DNA from 3 places in the Cellulomonas pasadenensis genome. Region 3 is predicted to be linked to each of the others. Evidence: riboswitches for the same ligand, from Rfam matches in the RefSeq annotation. Region 3 holds a riboswitch; each other region holds the start of a gene.
What was found. Region 3 has a riboswitch for thiamine pyrophosphate ahead of thiM (hydroxyethylthiazole kinase). Riboswitches for the same ligand answer to the same signal wherever they lie in the genome.
Positions count from the first base shown of each region.

Region 1: another riboswitch for thiamine pyrophosphate. It lies ahead of AB6N23_RS05335 (thiamine ABC transporter substrate-binding protein); the one in region 3 lies ahead of thiM (hydroxyethylthiazole kinase).
Region 2: another riboswitch for thiamine pyrophosphate. It lies ahead of AB6N23_RS09175 (MFS transporter); the one in region 3 lies ahead of thiM (hydroxyethylthiazole kinase).

Region 1 covers NZ_JBFTEP010000023.1:21,721-23,977, reverse strand. Annotated here, with positions in the region: gene AB6N23_RS05345 (SulP family inorganic anion transporter) at 1-352, shown strand, start outside; gene AB6N23_RS05340 (DUF4235 domain-containing protein) at 446-700, opposite strand; TPP riboswitch at 861-983, shown strand; gene AB6N23_RS05335 (thiamine ABC transporter substrate-binding protein) at 1,059-2,156, shown strand; gene AB6N23_RS05330 (ABC transporter permease) at 2,167-2,257, shown strand, end outside.
Region 2 covers NZ_JBFTEP010000050.1:7,847-10,103, forward strand. Annotated here, with positions in the region: gene pheA (prephenate dehydratase) at 1-686, shown strand, start outside; TPP riboswitch at 910-1,020, shown strand; gene AB6N23_RS09175 (MFS transporter) at 1,009-2,257, shown strand, end outside.
Region 3 covers NZ_JBFTEP010000070.1:12,955-15,211, reverse strand. Annotated here, with positions in the region: gene AB6N23_RS11195 (ExeM/NucH family extracellular endonuclease) at 1-1,179, shown strand, start outside; TPP riboswitch at 1,326-1,424, shown strand; gene thiM (hydroxyethylthiazole kinase) at 1,415-2,257, shown strand; gene AB6N23_RS11185 (thiamine phosphate synthase) at 2,254-2,257, shown strand, end outside.

The DNA of each region.
Region 1 (2,257 bases), on a different contig from region 3:
GGGCGTGCTCGTCGCGACGGTGCTGTTCGCGCGGCGCGTCGCGCACCTGACGACGGTCACGCGGCTCGACGCGTCCGACGACGACGGGGAGCGCGTGTACGCCGTCGAGGGCGCGCTGTTCTTCGCGTCGTCGAACGACCTGGTGCACCGGTTCGACTATGCGGGCGACCCGGCGCGCGTCGTCGTCGACCTGTCCCGGGCGCACGTGTGGGACGCCTCGACGGTCGCCGCGCTCGACGCGATCCGGCAGCGCTACGCCGCCCGCGGGACGGAGGTCGCGTTCGTCGGCGTGAACGCGGACAGCGCGGCCCGCCTGGACCGCCTGGCGGGCCGCCTGGACGCGGGCCACTGACCCACGCACGCCCCGCACGCCGCGAGGTCGCGGCCCCGAGCCCGCGACCTCGCGCCGAGCCCGCGACCTCGCCGGCCGCCGGGGCGGGACGGGTCAGCGCGCGATGAGCTTGGCCGCGCCGCGGGTCGCCAGGACGCGCGAGAGCGCCACGAGCGCGCCCGTGATCACGGCCGCCGCGGCGACCTCGGAGAAGTTGATGTCGTCGTCCGTGGAGTCCGGCGCCGGGGGCTTGTGCCCGCGCGTCTTCTCCCACGCCGCGTCGATGACCTTGTGGGCCACCCACGCGGCGCCCAGCGTCACGCCCATCCCGACGAGCTTCGCCACCACCGACTTGTCGTTGTCGCCCAACGCGTCCTCCCAGGTCGTACGCCGTGTTGCGGTGCCGGCACGACGCTAACGGGGTGCGGCGCGGTCCGCAGTCCGGTGGGCTCCGGGACCCGCCGCACCGGCCGCGGGCGCGCGGGTCGGACGCGTGTCCGGGGACGTCGGCGCGCGGGTCTAGGATCGCCGTGAACGACAGGGGAGCGTCGGGCGTCCGCGAGGACGCGCTGGACGCTGAGAGTGCGGACCACCGCAGACCCTCGAACCTGATCCGGCTCACACCGGCGTAGGGAGTCGGGCTAGCTCTTTCCCCGCCGGTCGTGCGTGCCCGCGGGTGCGTGCGTCGGCGGGGACCCCTCCGCACGACGACGGAGGACACGACCACATGACCCCCCGCACCCGTACCGGTGCCCGCGCCCTCGCCCTCACCGGTGTCGCGGCCCTCGCGCTGACCGCCTGCTCGGCGGTCGGCGGCGGCGCCGACGACGCGTCCGGCGGCCCGAGCGGCAGCGCCGACGCCGGCACGGTCACGCTCGTGACGCACGAGTCGTTCGCCCTCGCCGAGGGGCTGCTCGAGCAGTTCGAGGAGGAGTCGGGCCTGACCGTCGAGGTGGTGCAGCAGGCCGATGCCGGCGCGCTCGCGAACCAGCTCGTGCTCACCAAGGACGCGCCGCTCGGCGACGTCGTCTACGGCCTCGACACCACGTTCGCGACGCGCGCGCTCGACGAGGGGGTCGTCGTCCCCGCCGAGGTCACGGCGCCCGCCGCCGAGGACGCCGCCGCCTACGCCGTCGAGGGTGACGACGAGGGCGCGCTGACCGCGATCGACTACTCGGACGTCTGCATGAACGTCGACTCGACGTGGTTCGCGGCGCAGGGCGTCCCCGAGCCGACGACGCTCGAGAGCCTCCTCGACCCGGCGTACCGGGACCTCGTCGTCGTGCCGGACCCCGTGACGTCCTCGCCCGGCCTGGCCTTCCTGCTCGCCACCGTCGGCGCGTACGGCGAGGACGGCTGGACGGGGTACTGGGCAGGCCTGCGCGACAACGGGCTCAAGGTCGCGAGCGGCTGGGAGGAGGCCTACTACACCGACTTCACCGCCGGCGGCGGCGACGGGCCCCGCCCGGTCGTCCTGTCGTACGCGTCGTCCCCGCCGTTCACGGTCCCCGAGGGTGGCACGGAGCCGACGACCCGCGCGCTGCTCGACACGTGCTTCCGCCAGGTGGAGTACGCGGGCGTGCTCGCGGGCGCCGAGAACCCGGAGGGCGCGGCGCAGCTGATCGACTTCCTGCTCTCCGACGCGGTGCAGGCCGACATCCCGACGTCGATGTACGTCTACCCGGTGAGCTCGGCCGTGGAGCTGCCGGAGGAGTGGGCGCGGTGGGCGCCGCTGGCCGAGGAGCCGTTCGAGGTCCCGGCCGCGGACATCGACGCGCACCGCGAGGAGTGGCTGACGCAGTGGTCCGACACGGTCGTGGGCTGACGACCCGGCCATGACGACGACGCTCGAGCGGGGCCGCCCCGCCGCCGCACCCCCCGGGGGCCGCGGCGGCGGGGTGCCGCTCGGGCGCGTCCTCGGGTGGG
Region 2 (2,257 bases), on a different contig from region 3:
TCATCGGGGCGCCCGGCACGCGGCTGGCGGACGTCGCCCGCGTCTCGGCGCACCCGCACGCGTGGGTGCAGTGCCGCCGCTGGCTGGCGGCGCACCTGCCCGGGGCCGTGCACGTGCCCGCGACCAGCAACACCGCGCCGGCCGCCCTCCTCGTCGAGGCGCTCGCGGCCGGGGACGCCGGGGCGCTGCCGTTCGACGCGGCGCTCGTCCCGCCCGCCGCCGTCGCCACGTACGGGCTGACCCCGCTCGCCGAGGAGGTCGCCGACAACGCGTCGGCGCTGACCCGGTTCGTCGTCGTGGGCCGGCCCGGCGAGGTGCCGCCGCGCACGGGCACGGACAAGACGAGCCTCGTCGTGCACCTGCCCGACAACGAGGCGGGCGCCCTGCTCGCGATGCTCGAGCAGTTCGCCGTGCGCGGCGTGAACCTGTCCCGCATCGAGTCCCGCCCCATCGGCGACGCGCTGGGCCGGTACTCCTTCTCCATCGACGCCGAGGGGCACATCACGGACGAGCGCATGGGCGAGGCGCTCATGGGCCTGCACCGGCGCTGCCCGTACGTGCGCTTCCTCGGGTCGTACCCGCGGGCGGACGCGGTGGCGCCGACCGTGCACGTCGGCACCGCGGACGAGGACTTCGTCGAGGCACGCGCCTGGCTCTCCCGCCTCCGCCGCGGCGACACGGCCTGACGACCCGCCGGACGCACCGACCTGACCGCCTCCCGGACCGACCCACCGGTCCGGGCGCCGGCCGACGGCTGGTGCCCACCGCGGACGGGGTCCGACGTGCGGCTCGCGCGCGTCGTCCGCACGCCGGACCCCGCTCGGCGTGGACATGGCGGCGGTGGACCAGTGGCGGTGGCGGGCGGACGTGGACACGTGCGTGTGCCGCGCGCCGTCCTCGCTAGCATCGCCGCGACCACACGGGAGCCCGCACCAGCGGGCTGAGAGGACGGCTGTCGGGCCGTCGACCGTTCGAACCTGTCCGGATCATGCCGGCGTAGGGAGTGCCATGCCTGACGTGCGTCCCGTCCTGCCCACCGAGCCCGCGGCCGCGCCCGCGACGTCGTCCGCACCGACGTCGCCCGCATCCCCCGCCGCCGCACCCGCCCCCGCGGACGCCCCCGCCCCCGCGGACGCCCCGGCCCGTGCCGCCGACCCCGCGCGCGCCGCCGTGCGCGGCGGCGTCCTCGGCAACTACGTCGACCAGTTCGACATCTTCCTGCCGGTGCTCGCGCTCGCGCCCGTCGCGGCCGAGCTCTACGGCCCCCGCGCCGTCGTCACGTACGCGGGCCTCGTCTTCGTCGCGACCCTCGTCGGCCGCCCGCTGGGGGCCGCGCTGCTCGGGTCGCTCGCCGACCGGGTCGGGCGGGCCGTCGTCGCCCGGGCCAGCATGCTGGGCCTCGGGGTGACGACCCTGCTCATCGCGGCGCTGCCGGTCGCGGCGATGAGCCACGAGGCGGTGCTGCTCGCGGTGGTGGCGCTGCGGTTCGTCAGCGGCGTGCTCATCGGCGGCGGGTACACCTCGGCCGTCCCGCTCGCGATCGAGTGGTCGGCGCCGCGGCGGCGCGGATTGGTCAGCGGGGTCGTCATGGCGATGTCGCCGGCGGCCAACGCGACGATCGCGGCGCTCGTCCTGGTGCTGCTGGGCGTGCTGGGCGCCGACGGGTACGCCGCGTGGGGGTGGCGGGTGCCGTTCGTCGTCGGGGCGGTGCTCGCGTTCGCCGCGGTCGTCCACTTCCGCCGGCACGTGCGCGACACCCCGGAGCGCGCCGCGGCCGCCCCCGCCGCGCGTCCGCTGACGACCGTGCTGGTCGGCGCGGAGCGGCACCGGCTGTGGCGGCTCATGGTGCTGATGACGGGCCTGTGGCTGTTCACCACCATGGGCGTGACCGTGGTGACGTCGCAGCTCGGCGTGGTCGCCGGCCTCGACGGTGCGGCGGTGACGCGCACGATGCTCGTCGCGACGGCCGTCTCGGCGGTCGCCATGGTCGCGAGCGGGCACGCCTCGACGCGGGTGGGTCGCCGCCGGTTCCTCGCCGGGTTCGGCGTCGCCGCCGCGGCGCTCGCACCGGCGACGTACCTCGCGGCCTTCGCCGGCCCCGCGTCGCCCGGGGCCCTCGTCGCGCTGGTGACGGTGCTGCAGGTCGTGACCGTCTCGGCGTACGGCCCCATCGGCGCGTACCTCGCCGAGCGGTTCCCGCCGGCGGTGCGGTCCAGCGGCTACGGCACCGCGTACAGCCTGTCGATCGTCCTGCCGG
Region 3 (2,257 bases):
GACCGGGACGGCAACGTGCCCAGCCGGCCCTACCTCCAGCTCGGGCTGTCGGACAACGTCGCGTACACGTACGACGCGTCCCGTCCGCAGGGCGACCGCATCACGTCGGTGACGGTCGACGGCGCGCCGCTCGACCCGGACGCCGAGTACCGGATCGGCACCTTCTCGTTCCTCGCGCAGGGCGGCGACAACTTCCGCGTCTTCGAGGACGGGCAGGACACGGCGGACTCCGGTCTCGTCGACCGGGACGCGTGGATCGCGTACCTGCAGGCGAACCCGGGCCTCACGCCGGACTTCCGGGAGCGGGCGGTCGGCGTGCCGGCGCTCGACCCGGTCGAGGCCGGCGCGGAGCTGACGTTCCCCGTGACGGGGCTCAACCTCACGAGCCTCGGTGCGCCGGACAACACGTCGCTCGAGGTGCGCCTCGACGACGTCGCGCTGGGGGCTGCCACGCTGACGCGCGGCGAGGGCCCGGACGCGTCGGGCACGGTCACGGTCACGGTGCCCGCGGGCACCGAGCCCGGGACGCGCACGCTGACCCTCGTGGCGCAGCCGAGCGGCACGACGGTGACGGTGCCGCTGGTCGTGGAGGCCGGTCTGCCGGCGTCCACGACGACGCTCACCGCGTCGCCGGACAGCCAGGTGCACGGCGACCTCGCGCCCCGGGTGCGCCTGACGGCGCGGGTGACGGCCGACGCGCCCGTGACCGGCGAGGTCACGTTCGTCGCGGGGGAGACCGTGCTCGGCACGGCGCCGCTGCGCAGCGGCCACGCGCGGCTGACCCTGCCGGCGGCCACGCCGGCCGGGACGTACGACGTCGTCGCCCGGTACGCCGGCACCGACACGGTCGGCGGCTCGGAGTCGGCGCCGGTCACGGTGACGGTCGAGAAGGTCGGCAGCAGCACCACGCTGAGCGTGCTGTCGTCGCCGTTCGCGTTCCTGCCGTCGCCGTGGGTCGCCACGGTCCGCCTCGACACGCTCCGCCTGCCCGCGGGCACGGTCGAGCTGCGCGAGGGCGACCGGGTCGTGGCGCGGGCCCACGTCGTGCTCGGCATCGCGGTCGGCACGCTGCCGCGCGATCTCGGCCGCGGCACGCACCGGCTCACCGCGGTGTTCGTGCCGGACGACCCGGCGAACGTCGAGGGCAGCACCAGCCGGACGGTGACCGTGCGTCGCTGACCCGTGCGCACGGCGACGGGGGTGGGTCCACCGGACCCACCCCCGTCGTCGTCCCCGGGCCGGCGGCCTCCGGTCCGGCCGCTCGCGCGGCCCGGTCCGCCAGGTGGTCCGGTATGTCCGCGCACGGCCCGCGCTGCGCTACGGTGGCCGGCGACACGGGGTGCCCTGCACCAGGCAGGGCTGAGATCACACCCGTCGAACCTGATCTCGTTAGCACGAGCGAAGGGATGTCGCGATGACGACGCCTGCCGTCCCCTGCCCGCCCGAGGAGCTCGCCGCGCGCGCGGCGCTCGCCCTCGACGACCTGCGGGCCCGGACCCCGCTCGTCCAGTGCCTGACCAACGAGGTGACGACGAACCTCGTGGCGAACGCCCTGCTCGCGATCGGCGCGTCGCCGGCGATGGCCTCGGCGCCCGGTGAGGCCGAGGAGCTGGCCGGCGTCGCGGGCGCCGTGCTCGTGAACCTGGGCACGCTCGGTCCCGACCAGCGGGCGGCGGTCGCGCCGACCGTCGCCGTCGCCGCCGGTGCCGGCACGCCGTGGGTGCTCGACCCCGTCGCCGTCGGCGTGCTGTCGGTCCGCACCCGCCTCGCGGCCCGCCTGGTGGCGGAGCGACCGGCCGTCGTGCGCGGCAACGCCAGCGAGGTGCGCGCGCTCGCGGGCCTGACCACCGCCGGGCGCGGCGTCGACGCCGGGGACGACGTGGACGCCGCCGCGGACGCGGCCGACGCGCTGGCGCTCCGCACGGGCGGCGCCGTCGCCGTCAGCGGGCCCGTCGACCTCGTCACCGACGGGCGCACGCGGGTGCGGCTCGCGGTCGGCGACCGCATGCTCACCACCGTGACCGGCGCGGGGTGCGCGCTCGGCGGCCTCGTCGCGGCGTTCGCCGCCGTGACCGACCCGCTCACCGCCGGTGCGGGCGCCAGCACGGCGCTGGGGGCGGCGGCCGAGCGTGCGGCGCAGGTGGCCCGCGGGCCGGGCTCGTTCGTCCCGGCGCTGCTGGACGAGCTGTACGCGCTCACCGGCGCGGACCTCGCCGAGCGGCTCGTCGTCGCGGCGCGCGTGGCGGTGCCCGCATGA